Regions from separate parts of the Salinivibrio sp. EAGSL genome, predicted to be linked through region 1. Evidence: predicted binding sites of a transcription regulator. Region 1 holds the regulator's gene; each other region holds the start of a gene.
The links. The regulator MetJ, encoded in region 1, represses methionine synthesis genes. The targets are predictions, from matches to a motif close to TTAGACNTNTANANGTCTAA.
Positions count from the first base shown of each region.

Region 2: the regulator MetJ is predicted to act here: its motif matches at 1,752-1,771, upstream of metK (methionine adenosyltransferase).
Region 3: the regulator MetJ is predicted to act here: its motif matches at 1,622-1,641, upstream of metH (methionine synthase).
Region 4: the regulator MetJ is predicted to act here: its motif matches at 2,149-2,168, upstream of HLG76_RS09945 (MetQ/NlpA family ABC transporter substrate-binding protein).

Region 1 covers NZ_JABWMG010000002.1:56,101-60,319, forward strand. The annotation lists partial or broken gene HLG76_RS01655 (bifunctional aspartate kinase/homoserine dehydrogenase II) at 1-555, opposite strand, end outside; gene metB (cystathionine gamma-synthase) at 646-1,806, opposite strand; gene metJ (met regulon transcriptional regulator MetJ) at 1,993-2,310, shown strand; gene HLG76_RS01670 (malic enzyme-like NAD(P)-binding protein) at 2,409-3,653, opposite strand; gene rpmE (50S ribosomal protein L31) at 3,909-4,124, opposite strand.
Region 2 covers NZ_JABWMG010000024.1:10,379-14,597, reverse strand. The annotation lists gene HLG76_RS13360 (ligand-gated channel protein) at 1-570, opposite strand, end outside; gene HLG76_RS13355 (LysR family transcriptional regulator) at 744-1,664, shown strand; gene metK (methionine adenosyltransferase) at 1,843-2,997, shown strand; gene HLG76_RS13345 (SprT family zinc-dependent metalloprotease) at 3,069-3,572, shown strand; gene rsmE (16S rRNA (uracil(1498)-N(3))-methyltransferase) at 3,692-4,219, shown strand, end outside.
Region 3 covers NZ_JABWMG010000019.1:69,400-73,618, forward strand. The annotation lists gene metH (methionine synthase) at 1-1,564, opposite strand, end outside; gene HLG76_RS12265 (sodium:proton antiporter) at 1,747-3,039, shown strand; gene metA (homoserine O-succinyltransferase) at 3,080-4,027, opposite strand.
Region 4 covers NZ_JABWMG010000014.1:22,417-26,635, reverse strand. The annotation lists gene HLG76_RS09960 (ChrR family anti-sigma-E factor) at 74-778, opposite strand; gene HLG76_RS09955 (sigma-70 family RNA polymerase sigma factor) at 775-1,344, opposite strand; gene HLG76_RS09950 (LON peptidase substrate-binding domain-containing protein) at 1,471-2,040, opposite strand; gene HLG76_RS09945 (MetQ/NlpA family ABC transporter substrate-binding protein) at 2,195-2,992, shown strand; gene HLG76_RS09940 (multidrug effflux MFS transporter) at 3,158-4,219, shown strand, end outside.

The sequences.
Region 1 (4,219 bases):
GACGTGAGATTGCGTGTGCTGAGAAAGTTGCTGCCGTAATAGTGGCCATGATGCGCCGCGATCGACCTCGGGTTGAGCCGCACGTTCCGCGCGTAAACAGTGGCGCGAGTCCAACATCACCGCCTGACGACACTGCTGATTAAGCAGCGCGGCTAATAAACGCGCCGACCAAACCTCTCCGAACCCTTGCACATCGGCTTGTACGCTGTCGCTCAGCGCTGTCTCCCCGAGCGACGCGATCGTCGCGATGTCAGCAGATAAGGCATCAACCAACTGTTGTTTGTGATCACCGTTGATCAGATTTTCAATCAAGTCTTGCTGAAAGGCACGGACGCCTTGCAAGGTCTCATGCGCCAACCGGCCATCTTTGCCCAGTTGAGCGAGCCAAGCAATGAGCTGATTGGTCGTTTTCCCCGCCGCAGAGACCACAATTAAGTCGTGCGCCTTTGCATGCCCCGTCAGCACATCGACCACACGGCGATAACAATCTGGGCTCGCTAAACTGCTGCCACCAAATTTATGCAATTGGCGTTGTGATTCGGGGGCGGTGTCCATCGGTTGCGCGTGCATGGCGAGGTCTCTCTTGGTCTCAATGAATATCAATAAAGCGGCGTGCTATGACAGCAACACCTATAGCAATCGGTTTTACTGGTTAGCTAAATGGGCGAAGGCATGCGCCAAATCGGCCACTAAGTCTTCTGCGTCTTCTAGTCCAATAGAAAAACGCAGCAACGTTGGGGTAATGCCAGCCTCGGCTTGCGCGTCATCACTCATCGCACGATGGGTCATTGATCCTGGATGCGTGACCAGACTTTCTACCCCGCCCAGCGACTCGGCAAGCGCAAATAAGGATAAGCCTTCAATAAAACGTGCGATCCCAGCAGAGTCCGTGTCCAGCTCGAGGCTGAGCATACTACCAAATCCAAACTGCTGACGGGCGGCAATGTCATGGCCTGGATGTGTCGCCAAACCGGGATAATAGAGTTGCCGCACCGCAGGGACTGTTTGCAAATAGGCTAATACCGCTTGCGTATTTTGTTGATGTTGTTTAACCCGAGCGCCCAAAGTACGCAACCCTCGCAATGTCATATAACTGTCAAAGGCGTTGCCTGTTGCGCCCAAGCAGTTGCCCCACCACGCTAATGTTGCAGCCAATTCAGGCGTCTTCGCCACTACAGCGCCACCGACAATATCAGAGTGACCATTAATAAATTTAGTAGTGGAATGCACGATGATGTCCGCACCCAGTGAAAACGGCTGTTGGAGTGCTGGCGATAAAAAGGTGTTATCGACCACCACCCATGCCCCCACTTGGTGGGCCTGTTGGCAGATTTTAGCAATATCGACCACACGCAATAGCGGATTAGAGGGTGTTTCAACTAACACCAGTTTCGGCTGTTTTGCCAGCGCAGCGGTTAACGCCTGGTGATCAGATTGATCGACAAAACTGACCTGCCAAATCCCTTGCTTGGCGCGTGACTCTAACAAGCGAAAGGTACCACCATAACAATCATGCGGTGCAACAATATGATCCCCTGCATCCAGTAAAGACAACACCAAGTTAATGGCTGCCATCCCACAGTTGGTCACCACGGCACCGGCTCCGCCTTCCAGTTCCGTTAACGCTTGCTCTAACTGAGCTCGAGTTGGATTGCCCCCACGGGCATAATCATAAGTGGGAACGTCGCCAAAAGCAGGAAAACGATAGTTGGTTGATAAATACAAAGGCGGCACAACCGCATGATGTTGCGTGTCAGTGCCAATTCCTGTTCGAACGGCAATGGTGTCGGTTTTTTTACCTGTCATGGTTCATCCTTGCTCTTGTTGCGCTGGCACGGTTTACGTGATCCAGTCGTCATCATACTACTTTACCTCGGCGCTTTTGGGACGTCAACACTTCTAGACGTCTAAACACCTTTGCATGTGGCGGTTAATATAGCTAAAATCTCCGCAGCATCATTCTGGGTATTCCATAATCAAGATAGGTGAGACATGGCGCAGTGGAACGGCGATTACATTAATCCGTATGCCGAACATGGTAAAAAGAAAGAGCAGGTAAAGAAGATCACCGTCTCTATCCCACTTAAAGTATTAAAAATTCTTACTGATGAGCGCACTCGCCGTCAGGTTCATAACCTGCGTCATGCGACCAACAGTGAGCTATTGTGTGAGGCATTTTTACATGCCTATACCGGGCAGCCTCTGCCAACCGATGACGACATCCGTAAGGATAAACCCGATAGCATTCCTGCCGAGGCACGTCGGATCATGGAAGAGTTGGGCATTGAGTTTGACGACAGTGAATACTAAACAAAAAACCGCCATCGGCGGTTTTTTTATGGTAAGACACTGTTTTCTAATTACAACATGTTTTCTTTACAGCATGTTTTCTTTACAACATGTTTTCTTTACAACATATAGTTGTCTGGCATCTCAATACGGGCTACGCCGGTTTCGACGGCCGCAAGCGCCACGGCACGTGCTACCTTAGGCAGTAAACGGGCATCCATCGGCTTGGGAATGATGTAATCCGGGCCAAAACTGAGTGAAGACAAGCCCGCGGCATCTAAGACCGATTGTGGTACAGGCTCTTTCGCCAAACCACGAATCGCTTCAACGGCGGCCAACTTCATCGCATCATTAATCTCACTGGCACGCACATCTAATGCTCCCCGGAAAATAAACGGGAAACACAAGACGTTATTCACCTGATTCGGGTAATCCGAACGCCCCGTTCCAATGATCAGATCATCCCGGACTTGGTGCGCAACCTCTGGGTTAATTTCAGGATCTGGGTTTGAGCAGGCAAACACGACAGGCTTATCCGCCATCAGTTTTAATGCCTCAGGCGAGAGCAAATCCGGGCCTGATACGCCAACAAAGAGATCCGCACCTTCAATCACATCTTCGAGGGTACGCTTATCCGTGTTATTGGCAAACAGCTGCTTATACTTGTTAATGTCATCACGACGGGTGTGAATCACCCCTTTGCGATCCAGCATGTAAATCTTTTCGCGCTGGGCGCCACATTTAATCAATAGCTCCATACAGGCCACCGCAGCGGCACCCGCACCGAGACACACGATGGTGGCTTCACCAATATCTTTGCCTTGCAACTCGAGCGCGTTAAGCATCCCCGCAGCAGTGACAATCGCGGTACCATGTTGATCATCATGGAAGACAGGCACTTCACAGCGTTCAATCAGCTGCTTTTCGATCTCAAAACAATCTGGGGCTTTGATATCTTCAAGGTTGATACCGCCAAAGGTGTCAGCAATATTGGCTACGGTATCAACAAACTCATCGATGGTGCGGTGTTTAACTTCAATGTCGATCGAGTCCAAGCCGGCAAAACGCTTGAACAATAACGCTTTGCCTTCCATGACAGGCTTTGACGCCATCGGCCCTAAATTCCCTAACCCCAAAATCGCGGTGCCGTTTGAGATCACCGCAACCATATTGCCTTTACCGGTATAGCGATATACGGCATCCGCATCTTGGGCTATTTCACGCACAGGTTCAGCAACGCCTGGGCTGTAGGCGAGAGCAAGATCCGCCGCTGAATCAGCAGGCTTACTGAGTTCGACAGAGATTTTTCCGGGTGTAGGGTATGCATGATAATCCAGCGCTTGCTGGCGTTTATCGTCCGACATGTCGTTTTCCTAGTTATTATCGTGAAGGGGTAACCAATACCGGCAGGGAAGGATGACCGATATTAGCCAGACACTCTACAAACCACACAGGAAAGGTTTGTATAAGGGTAAAGATGGTAACGCAGCGGGGAAACGTCCACCAGTACTAACGCCGTATTCGCGATGATGCTCGGACCTGTTGTCCGAATACTAGGACGATACGATCAAAAAAAGGGACGCTGATGCGTCCCTTCTCTATATTCGGTCAATAGCTGCTTATTTTTTGCTGCTAAGGGCACCGAAACGTTTCTTAAAGCGATCAACACGGCCACCAGCATCAAGGATACGCTGCTTACCGGTGTAGAATGGGTGACATTTGTCACACACGTCTAGGTTGATGTTTTTACCTAGGGTTGTGCTGAACGCAAATTCGTTACCGCAAGAGCATTTTGCTGTGACGGCTTTGTACTCTGGATGGATACCAGCTTTCATAGGGATAACCTCATTTTAAAGGCCGTGTCGCTCTCCCGATCCTAAGCCGGGCACCACACGTCGTTAACAAATATTTTCTAAGGCGCGCAATTCTA
Region 2 (4,219 bases), on a different contig from region 1:
GGCGCTTTGTTCATCGCCTGATGCGCGTTTTTCTTGTAATAACGTACTCAACTGCACGTTACCGTGCCACTCTTGTTGGTTACGACGGGTAATGATATTGATCACCCCACCAATGGCATCTGAGCCATACAAGGTCGACATCGGCCCCCGAATCACTTCAATACGCTCAATCGCTTGTAGCGGCGGTAACCAACCTTGCTCAATGCCAGGCCCGTCACTGTTCGGGCGTGTTTCTCGACTGGTGGTACGTTTTCCATCCACCAGCATCAGGGTATATTTTGAGCCCATTCCGCGAATACTTATATCCGTAGTGTCACCGCCTCCGGTCACGACCACGCCAGGAATACGCTTTAATGCATCCGTAACATCGCGATAATAACGATCTTCAAGTTGGTCACGGCTAATCACGCTAATACTTGCTGGCGCCTTTGCGGTGGCTTGTTCAAATCCTGACGCTGTGATCACCATAGTTTCGGTATTTTGATCACCCGCTTCTGCCGCATGAATAGCACTCACAGGCATACCGGCGAATACCATCCCGAGAACAACGGGACGAAGACAACTGGACATAATCAACTCCATTTTGTGATAATGATTATTATTTGTTAGTTGATAATTATTCACGTTTGAGTTCGGGCGCATAGGGACAAAAAAGGAACACCTCGTTCCAGTAATAGAACGAGGCAGTGAGCTTCATGCCGAACCACTGATATGAATCTTCACCGAAGTGAAAAAGGACCGTTATGCAGGATTTTTCCTCAATTCGTGCGTTTGTTGCTTTATGTCATCATCAAAGCCTCACGGCGGCAGCAAAAGCACTCGGACAGCCCAAATCGACAGTCAGTCGTCGATTAGCCCAACTAGAGACAGACATGGGCCAGTCATTGACACAACGACAAGGAAATCGGCTGGTATTAACCAAAGCGGGAGAGATTTTTTCTCACTACTGCCAACAAATGCTCGATTTAGCAGAGGAAAGTGAAGAAGCGATCCAGGGGTTAAATAATCACCTTCAAGGGCCGATTGACGTGCTTTGTCACCCCGGCATGATGCGTGGATGGGCTGGGCCATCGATTAATGCGTTTTTAGCCCAACACCCTAAGGTGTCCATTACACTAACCAGTGAGGTGAGCGCACCACGTATCCAATCGGCTGATCTGATTATTTGGGCAGGCGATATCACGCTGCCGATGAACTGTCGCGCTGATACGCTAGGGCAGTGGCAGTATGGTATTTATGCTGCACCACACTACGTAGCGCAACATGGTCCCTTCACACATCCACGCGCGTTGGACGATCATCCTTGGTTAGATGTCTTTGCTCTGCGACGAAAAGGGTTGACGCTCTATAATCACGATAAAGCCTATCATTTAAGCGCGATACCAAGCCGTTTCAATTGCGATATGATCGCTATTCAATTAGATGCGATTGCGGATGGACAAGGCGTCGGACTTTTACCGACTTGGAGCGCAGCTGGCTATCAACAGCACCATCCGGACAACATTATGCGGTGTTTGCCGCAATGGCACTCAGCGCCTGTTCCGCTGCGTCTTTATTGCAGCGCTGGCCGCCTTCCCCTGCGTGTTGAATCACTCAAGGATTGGCTACAAGAAGCCGCGCCGGCACACTGGCAACCGGCGAGATCACCTCAGGCCGTTACCTAGTTTGATACGATACATAGACGTTTTTGCTATACCTAGAGAGACTCCTGCTGCATCAACTGACTTGCGTTTATCATATTTGCGAATAAAATAGACGTCTAGAAGTTAAAACATCTGAGATGATCGGCGAGACTATTCGCTACGTATCGTCGGTATTCTTGATAATCAATGAGAGTGTCACATGGCTAAGCACCTGTTTACCTCAGAGTCCGTCTCTGAAGGCCATCCTGATAAAATCGCCGATCAGATTTCTGATGCGGTCTTGGATGCCATTCTTGAGCAAGATCCCAAAGCACGCGTTGCCTGCGAAACCTATGTAAAGACCGGTATGGTCATGGTAGGCGGGGAAGTGACAACCTCTGCCTGGGTAGATATTGAAGAGCTCACCCGCCAAACCGTGCGCGATATTGGTTACGTGCACTCGGACATGGGGTTTGATGCCAATTCTTGCGCGGTATTGAATACGATTGGCAAGCAATCGCCTGACATTAATCAAGGCGTTGACCGCGCCGATCCCAAAGATCAAGGCGCTGGCGACCAAGGGATCATGTTTGGTTTTGCCACCAATGAAACCAACGTACTGATGCCTGCCCCTATCACTTACTCACACCGTTTGGTCGAGCGACAGGCGCAAGTGCGCAAAGATGGCACCTTAGATTGGTTGCGCCCTGATGCGAAAAGTCAGGTTACTTTCGCCTATGACAACGGCAAAATTGCTGGCATTGATGCCGTCGTACTGTCAACACAGCATTGCGATAGCATTTCAACCGACGATCTGCGCGAAGCGGTCATGGAAGAAATCATCAAACCGGTTCTACCTGCAGAGTGGCTCACTAAAGAGACCAAGTTCTTTATCAATCCAACCGGTCGCTTTGTCATTGGCGGCCCGATGGGTGACTGTGGTTTAACCGGCCGTAAAATTATCGTGGACACCTATGGCGGTGCAGCGCGTCACGGTGGCGGGGCTTTCTCAGGCAAAGATCCCTCAAAAGTGGATCGTTCTGCAGCTTACGCAGCCCGCTATGTGGCGAAAAACATCGTCGCAGCTGGCTTAGCTGATCGCTGTGAGATTCAATTGTCGTACGCCATTGGTGTGGCCGAGCCAACGTCTATAATGGTAGAAACCTTTGGCACTGAAAAAGTGGCACCTGAGGTGATCATTAAAGCGGTACGTGAGCACTTCGACTTGCGTCCTTATGGCTTGCAAGAAATGCTCGACTTGCTGCAACCAATTTATAAGCAAACCGCCGCGTATGGTCATTTTGGTCGTGAGATCTTCCCATGGGAGAAAACCGACAAAGCCGATGTATTGCGTGAGTTTGCCAAACTTGGTTAATCTGGTCTGATTCACTTTTTGCAAAGGGAAGCGTCGGCTTCCCTTTTTTAATTGCTGCTTGAGCCAAATTGATGCCTTCTCTTTCCGACACCTTAATGAAAACAGTCACCGACCGCGTTCATGCCTGTATTGATAGCGCCAATCTGCAATTCGGTCTGCACTTGGTTTATCCCCAGGTTGGTTTCACTTTGCGAGGCCGAGCCGCCGGCACCGCGCATCCGACAGAATGGCGACTACGATTTAATCCGGTATTGCTCCAGCAGGACGCCGAGGCTTTTTTGCAGGAGGTGATCCCGCACGAAGTGTGTCATTTAGTGACGTTTGCTCTGTATGGGCGTGTCAAGCCTCATGGTCCGGAATGGCGAGACCTGATGATCAACCTGTTTAACGCCCCCGCCAACACCACCCACCGGCTGGATATTACAGCGGTACAAGGAAAAACCTTCTCGTATCAATGTCGATGTGGGCCAGTCGCTTTGACAATACGACGGCATCATAAAGTCCAGCGAGGTCAAGCAACCTATCGGTGCAAGCAGTGCCAACAGGTACTGACGCCAGTGGGCGAAGCACGCTAGCCATTTGCTTTTCCGTTCACCGCCCCCATATTATTGGCAAATTCCCTATTCACGCACCACCTATTGCCACCGGTAGCCATGTTACACTGGAGGCTGATTGACAATGGAAAGCCAACACCATGCGAATTCCTCGAATTTATCACCCGGTGCCTTTACCTTCTCAAGGCACGGTGACCTTAAGCGATGAAGCGGCAAATCACCTAGGCCGCGTATTAAGAATGCAAGCAGAACAACCTATTCAGCTGTTTGATGGCCAAGGGGCACAGTTTCCAGCGACCTTGACCCAAGTGACGAAAAAATACGTCACTGCAACCATCACGGCGCGCGAGGACGTAGGGGTTGAATCGCCATTAGATTTCGAACTGGGCCAGGTCATTTCTCGTGGTGAGAAGATGGAATTTACCATTCAAAAGTCGGTCGAGTTAGGGGTCAATACCATCACACCACTGTTATCTGCGCGATGTGGGGTTAAACTTAACGCCGAACGATTGGAGAAAAAACGCCAACAATGGCAAAAGATCGCCATTGGCGCGTGCGAGCAAAGTGGACGCAATGTCGTCCCCATCATCCATCCGGTGATCCCTCTAGACACCTGGTGTCAGCAGGCATTTGATGGGCTGAAGCTCAACCTACATCCTCGCGCACCG
Region 3 (4,219 bases), on a different contig from region 1:
AGATATTAGGATCAAAGATAATGTCTTCCGGCGGGAAGCCGACTTGGTCAACCAGCAGGTGATACGCGCGCGTGCAAATCTCGACTTTACGTTCACGTGTATCAGCCTGGCCTTGCTCATCAAACGCCATCACAATCACAGCGGCACCGTATCGACGGACTAAGTGGGCTTGTTGAATAAACGCGGCTTCCCCCTCTTTAAGAGAAATTGAGTTCACAATCCCTTTACCTTGGATACACTTCAGTCCGGCTTCAATGATCTCCCACTTTGAGGAGTCAATCATCACCGGTACCCGAGCAATATCGGGCTCAGCCGCACACAGATTGAGAAAACGTACCATGGCTTGCTGTGCATCCAACATGCCCTCATCCATATTGATATCGATGATTTGCGCCCCGTTTTCCACTTGCTGTAACGCCACCTCAAGCGCTTCGTCGTATTGTTCTTCGACGATTAAACGCTTAAAACGCGCCGACCCAGTGACATTGGTGCGCTCCCCCACGTTCACGAACAGGCTTTCAGCATTAATAGTTAGCGGTTCGAGCCCTGATAGTCGACATGCCACAGACTGAGAGGGGCGCGCACGGGGGGCATGTTTCGCCACCACCTCGCTGATCGCTTGAATATGCTCGGGTGTGGTACCACAGCACCCACCCACCAGGTTAATAAAGCCAGAAGCGGCCCATTCGTCGATATGTTTTGCCATGTCTTCAGGCGAGAGATCATATTCGCCAAACGCATTGGGTAAACCGGCATTGGGATGAACCGAAACAAATCCTTCGCAGATCTCACTGAGCTCTTTGACGTACTGACGCAATTCGGCTGGCCCCAGCGCACAGTTCAAACCAAAAGAAAGCGGTTCGACGTGGCGTAAAGAGTGATAAAACGCCGCGGTGGTTTGCCCAGAGAGCGTACGACCAGACGCATCGGTGATGGTGCCAGAGATCATAATGGGTAAGCGCACACCTCGGGCATCAAAGACTTTTTCAACAGCAAAGGCACAGGCTTTCGCGTTCAAGGTATCAAAGATGGTTTCCAACATGATGAGATCAACACCACCATCCATCAACGCCTCAGTGGACTCCGCATACCCCTCAACCAATTGATCAAAGGTGACATTACGAAAGCCAGGATCGTTCACATCTGGAGAGATAGAGCAAGTGCGATTCGTGGGTCCGAGAACCCCAGCAACAAAGCGTGGTTTTTCTGGGGTTTTCGCCGTCCAGTGGTCAGCCACGTCGCGAGCAAGACGCGCAGCAGCTAAATTTATCTCCGCACTGATGGCCTGCATGTCGTAATCGGCCATGGCTATCTGGGTCGCGTTGAACGTATTGGTTTCTATGATGTCCGCGCCCGCGGCCAGATAGTCGCTGTGTAACGCTGCTATTTTTTCAGGCTGCGTCAGTACCAAAAGGTCATTGTTACCTTTCACATCACAATGCCAGTCTTTAAAGCGTGCGCCGCGGTAATCGGCTTCGCCGAGTCCTAAGCCTTGGATCATGGTGCCCATACCGCCATCGATCACCAAAATACACGTAGAGAGACGCTGTGTTAATCGATCCATTCTTACCCCGTGATATCACCATCCTGATTGCGATAGTTTTATCCTACCACAGCCATTTTGGAAATCTAGACGTCTATAAATATCGATTAATTTTGATCTATTTCAATTCAGCTGTTCGTTTTGAGCGCAATTTCTATTAATATTTTGTAACTCTTTCATTCCTCGTCGTACTAGGAAGCTGCATGTCTACCTACGCAATCCTCAGTTTCATGGCTGCTGCTGCCATCTTTATCGCCTTTATTAATAGTAAAATCAGCCGAGTACAAACGACTATCGCGATCACTGCAAGCTCTCTACTCCTTTCTCTTTTGATCGTGATCGCCGGTCAATACCAAGCCATTCCGTTAAAGGCGATGGCAGAGCAAATATTGACCGATATCCACTTTGATGCCTTTTTACTCAAAGGCGTACTCGGTTTCCTTTTATTTGCGGGCGGTATTGGTGTCAAGCTTCCCCATTTCTCTGATCAAAAATGGGAAATCACCACCCTCGTCCTCGGCGGCCTGTTGGTCTCTGTCTCGCTGGTTGGTGCGGGTATTTGGGGCGTCTTCCAACTGATCGGCATTCCTTTTGATTTTATCTATTGTTTATTGTTTGGGGCGCTGATTTCTCCAACCGATCCTATCGCGGTGTTGGCCATTGTTAAGCGGCTACAGGCACCTAGGCGGATCACCACCCAAATCGAGGGAGAGTCACTGTTTAACGACGGGATCGGGATTGTTATTTTCGTGACGCTTTTTACCTTGGCGTTTGGCGACAGCGATCCGACACTCGGTGGTACGATCGCATTGTTCTTACAAGAAGCTATCGGTGGGATTTTATACGGTCTGATATTGGGTTACCTATTTCACCGTTTGATCTGCGCGACCAATGACCATTCCATGGAACTGCTACTGACATTGGCTATTCCTAGCGCGGGGTATGTGCTCGCCGATATGTTGCATGTTTCCGGGCCACTGGCGATGGTAGTCTCTGGCATTATGATCGGTAACTGGACTCGCTTTATTGGCTTCTCCAAAGAGAGTGAGGATCATCTGGACCATTTTTGGGAATTGGTCGATGAGTTTTTGAATAGCTTACTGTTCTTATTGATCGGGGTCAGCCTGTTACAGATTAGCTTCCACAAGGAAGACTGGATCATTATGGCCGCAGTTGTACCCGTTGTACTGTTCGCCCGTTATCTCAGTGTGAAAGCCTGCTATTTCGGCTTCAATCGCTTTCGTCAATACAACCCTTGGGCCATTCGTATTTTGAGTTGGGGAGGCCTAAGAGGTGGCTTAGCCCTTGCCATGGCCATGGCAGTGCCGGCTGGTGTGATGGTCGTCCCTGAGAAGAATATCGACGTCCGTGAACTGATTTTAATCATGACTTATGCGGTGGTGGTTTTCTCTATTCTCGTACAAGGATCGACCATGACAGGAATGGTTGATAAAGCCAATGCCGCTCAAGAGAAAATCGATAATCCCCGTGTATAAACACTCTTTCTCAACAAGGCGCCAATTAGGCGCCTTTTTGCTATTCGTCGAGCGTAAAGTTAGATTGTGAAAATTCAGCCAGATTAAACGGCGTCAGCTGATAGACACAATAGTTCAACCAATTGGCAAAGAGTAAGTGCCCATGACTCCGCCAACTCACATAGGGGGGTTGAGACGGATCATCATCAGGATAATAGTTAATCGGGACGACAGGCTCCATCCCTTCTTCAAGATCGCGATGGTATTCATGATGCAGCGTATGTGAGTCATATTCGGGATGACCTGTCACAAACACATTACGTTTATCCTTGGTCGCCGCCAAGTAAGTGCCCGCTTGTGCTGAGGTGGCGAGAATATCGAGATCCGTGTGTTCGTCCAGAAAGCTTGGCGAAAAGTCAGCGTACCGCGAGTGAGGGGCGAGAAAGCTATCATCAAACCCCCGCAATAAAGGATGCGTAGCCAGTGCTTCATTTACCTGGTGCTGATAGACGCCAGATAACTTCTCTTTGCGCGTTTTTTTGGGTAAATCGTAAAGAAGCTTTAAACCCGCTTGAGCCGCCCAGCAAACGTAAAGGGTAGACGTAACATGCTGATGCGCCCAATTCATCACATCTTGCAAATGCTCCCAGTAAATCACATCTTCAAACTGCACCAAGCCCAATGGTGCCCCGGTGACGATAAGACCATCAAAGTTGCGTTCACGCACGGCTTCAAACTGGCGATAGAAGGTGTCTAAGTGTTCCGTTGGCGTGTTTTTACTGGGTCGGTTATCAATACGTAAAAGCTCGACATCAACCTGTAAAGGGCTATTAGAGAGCAAGCGCATAAATTGCGTCTCGGTTTCAATTTTTTTGGGCATTAAGTTGAGTAACAACACCTTCAATGGGCGAATGTTTTGGCTCACCGCACGCGTCTGCGACATAACGAAAATGTTTTCTCGACGCAAAATATTGGTGGCGGGGAGCTGATCCGGGATTTTTATCGGCATCACTGCCTCCTGAAGATTTAAGATGTTTAGACGTCCAGATATCTAATAACATACCCCAGTGACCCATGAAGCTCAAGCAATAATCAACGCCCAGAGATGCCCGAATAAGTAAGAATAGTGAAAGGGTAACAACACCAAACAAAAAGGTGAGGTAAAAATGGGGCAGTCGGGATATAAGAAAGGAATGAAGTA
Region 4 (4,219 bases), on a different contig from region 1:
TTTAGGCGGCCATCTAGCATAAAAAAAGGCGACCATAGCGGTCGCCGAAGGATAACAACTAGCACAGAAATTTTTAGTAAATCGCATGTCCCACGGTATTGAGCAACTTACTCACGCCTTTTGTGAAGTAGAGAGGGGCATCTGCAATGGTATAGCAAAGGCAACCTTCTTTTGTGTATGGCGTATGATGGTGACGGCTATCGAGTAAAATAAAGTCACCTGGCACATACTGACCACTTTCATCTTCAAAGGTACCGTCCAACAAAAGGGTTAACTCATAGCCCTTGTGAGTGTGCGCAGGCACTGAACCGCCTTCATCGATATGAAGAAAACTGGCTCGCGTTGCCCCTTCGTCAAGATTAAGTCGCGCACGTTGAACTTTACCAAAGGATGCCCAATTTGAATCGCCGAATCGTTGCAGCGCCCGGGGTAAGGCATATGTTTTTTCACCGACAGTGATTTGTGTTGCGCGCGCTTCAGGTTGTTCCGCGCCAGATTGCGTCAGCGCATCGGCATCGTTGGCAGCCGCTTGTTCAAAAATGGCGGATAGCATTTCATCTTCAGCATTGTGATCCCACTCATTTACCATCAACGCTTCGTCGCCGACTGTTTCTTGATCAAACGCCACTGATGCAAGCTTTTCTTCTGCAGTGGCCACGTAAGCTTGGCACTCCTGGCAAAGTTCAACATGAGCAGACAACGCAATCGCCATCGAAGTCGGCAATTTGCCAGCAGCAAAAGCATCCAGTAAATCGGTCGATGGGTGATACTTAATCATTGTTTTACCTCCAGGTGATTGCGAAGCTTTTCTAGACCTAAACGCAATCGGGACTTGACGGTGCCCAATGGCACATTTAATTGTTCTGACAACTCTTGATGAGTCAATTGCTTGAGATAAACCCCTCTAACCACCTGCTGCTGGACCGCGGGTAACTCGTCAATAAAACTGAGAAGCTCTTGGTCCATCATGTACTGAGCACCGGAATCTGTTTCGTTGTCCTGTTGCCCTGACTCGAGAATGGGCCAGATATCATCGCTAAAATTGTCTTCGCGATTCGATTGCACCTTGCGGAGCATATCGAAGCTTAAGTTACGCATGATAGTGAATACCCATGTCGTCGCCGCGCCTTTGTCAGAATTATACAAGTGGGCTTTGCGCCATACCACTAGCATGGTTTCTTGTACTAATTCCATTGCTTGGCCGTCAGCTCTTAAATGTTTTGAACCATAAGCGCGTATCTTAGGGCCAAAAAATCGGAACAAACGTTCGAACGCTATGCGGTCGCGGTCTTCTGCAACTTTTGCTAATAATTCAGACAACTCTTCCTTCGTCACGTCAGTCATGTTGGCACGCGTGTCCCGTCTGGAAATGGTGGTCTCAGTATACATGGTTTGTGGCGCAGTCATAGTTGAGTCCTATCTGTCGTAGCCGTCCATCTCGCTTCCAATACGAGGCTTAAAACAATTGGATCACTCGACTTCTTGCTCGAGAAGCTGACTGATAAATTGCTTCGCCTCTTCTGCCGATTCTTGCGCGATAAACCATTGTTTTTGCGCGTTAGAAAGCGGCAAAATTTCTAACCAGCGTTGGCAACTCCAGGTTAAGTCTTCGAAATACGGCGCCTCATATTGCTCAGCATGATCCGGGTGGGCGGCGAAGACATTTTTAAGTCCTGCGGCGATACGCATTTTTTCTTCATTTTCTTCCTGGTCAATAAACTCGTCATGTGGCCAGTCATTCAGTGCCTGTATCTCGCCCACCCAGAGCTTGTCGGCTTCTTGCTCTGTCGATTGAATTTTTACCCGTTGACGACCTGCAATGGTAATGCCTAATAAACCATCGGGTAGTGTTTCAAAATCGACAATGTCCACCAGTGTGCCATATCGATATAAACGTTTACCTTGCATCATCGCCAGCACGAATCCCTGTTGATTCGCCGAGCATTCGCGGACCAAGCGCAAATAGCGAGGTTCAAAAATGCGCAGCTTAGCTCTGCCCCCGGGTAGTAAGAACAAGGGTAGAGGAAACAGCTTTGTCATATCTACGCCTCCTTATTGATTCAACATGCCTGCCACTACGCGACCAGGGTTGGATACGATCAAGACAGAGACTGCATTACCACAATCAGGTTGACATCATTATAAGTTGTGGCATTCTGGACGTCTAAACATCTATTTTAGTAAGGGAATCGAAATGACGTTAAAGCGACCAGGATTTTGGATTGCGTCAGTGTTACTGGCGTTGATTATCAGCGGCTGCTCAGATCAGCCAGAAACGATAAAGATTGGTGCGACTGTCGGTCCCCATGCGCAAGTCGTAGAAGCGGTTGCGAAACAGGCTAAACCAGAAGGAATTCATGTCGAAGTGGTGGAATTTTCGGATTACATCTCTCCGAATGCCGGTCTGGCAGATGGCAGTCTTGATTTAAATAGTTACCAACATCAGCCGTTTCTCGATAACTTTAATCAAAACCATGATAGTGAATTGGTCTCGATTGGGCGTTCCATCCTTATGCGGATGGGGATTTACTCAGACAAAGTACAGCGCGTGGACGATTTACCCCAAGGCGCACAAATTGCGATCCCTAACGATCCGACCAACGCCGGGCGCGCTTTGCTATTACTGCAAGACGCAGGGCTGATCACCTTGGCCGATAACGTTGGCTTTCAAGCGACGCTACAAGATGTTACCGCTAACCCCAAGCAGCTCGATTTTGTCGAAGTAGAAGCGGCACAACTGCCTCGCAGCCTACAAGATGTCGATGCTGCTGCAATTACCATGAACTATGTGATGTCATCAGGGCTTAATCCAAGTGATCAAGGTATTTTCTTAGAATCGAAAGACGCACCGCTCGCGGTGATGGTCGTGGCAGCGCGGGCAGAGGATAAAGATAATCCGACCTATCAGCGTTTGTTGGCGCTATTTCAATCAGAGGCAACACGTGCGTTTCTACAAAAAACCTTTGATGGCACGATCGAACCGGCTTTCTAGTTTTTAAAACCGGCCAGCGATAGCTGGCCATTGATATACATTCTCAATCATTGTTTACCATTCAGGGAGTTATTGCGTTAACATGCCTCTCAGCTTGTGGTTTTAGCATTCGCTAGAGTCACAGTTTCCTCGCTCGCCTAACACACAGAACGCATAGGAATTGAGATGCAATCGGCTACTCGTCCATTTAATTGGTCGCCCGTATTGCTGGCATGCTTAACGGTCAGTATCGGGCAATTCAGCATGGGATTGGTTTTTCCATCATTACCTTGGATCGCTCGTGACTTCAATCTCAGCATGGACGATGTCCAACTGCTTATTTCCGCTTACCTGCTCGGGTTTGGCCCGTCACAATTTATCTATGGCCCCATTTCGGATGCACTCGGACGCCGCCGCGTGCTATTAGCCGGTGTCTTGCTTTCACTGGTTGGGTTAACCGTGATGGTGAGCTTTAGCGCCAGTTTTACCGGGTTGGTGATTGGCCGTTGTATTCAGGGGATGGGCACGGGATGTTGTGCCGTCCTCTCGCGAGCCTTTACCCGTGACTCGTATTCGGGGGATCAGCTTCCTCAAGCCATGTCATACCTGATCATGGTCGCCTCATTTACGCCCATTGTGGCTCCTGTGATTGGTGGCTTTGTTAACCATAACTTAGGCTGGTTGGCGATCTTTATTTTATTGATGGTTCATACCAGCTTGGTGTGGTGCGTGCTCTTTTTCTTATTTAAAGAGAGTATGCATACGCGATCGCCATTGCCTAAGATAAAAGTGATCCTTGGTCGTTATGGCGCACTGTTAAAAACGCCCTACTTTCTTTATTTCGCCAGTATCAGCTGGTTGAACTTCACCTTGGTGATCACCACGGTGTCACTGATGCCATTTTTGATGCAAGAGCGCATCGGGATGACCTCGGATCAATATGCGCTGTGGGCGCTTATTCCGACATGTGGGTTACTGCTGGGCAGCACGCTGGTGTCGCGCATTCGGCCGCGTTTGGGTACCAAGCGTATGCTGTTGATGGCACCGGTGATGCAGCTCATCTCAGCGATATGGCTATGGTTTACCCCCATGGATCCCTTGCTGCTGATGATAGGGCAGTTTTTTATGGTGTTTGGCAACGGGATTTCGCTGCCGTGCTCCCAGTCGCAGGTGATGCAGCCTTACTCTAACCAAGCCGGCACCGTCGCTGCGCTCTCCGGTGGTGGACAGATGATTATTTCCGCGTTG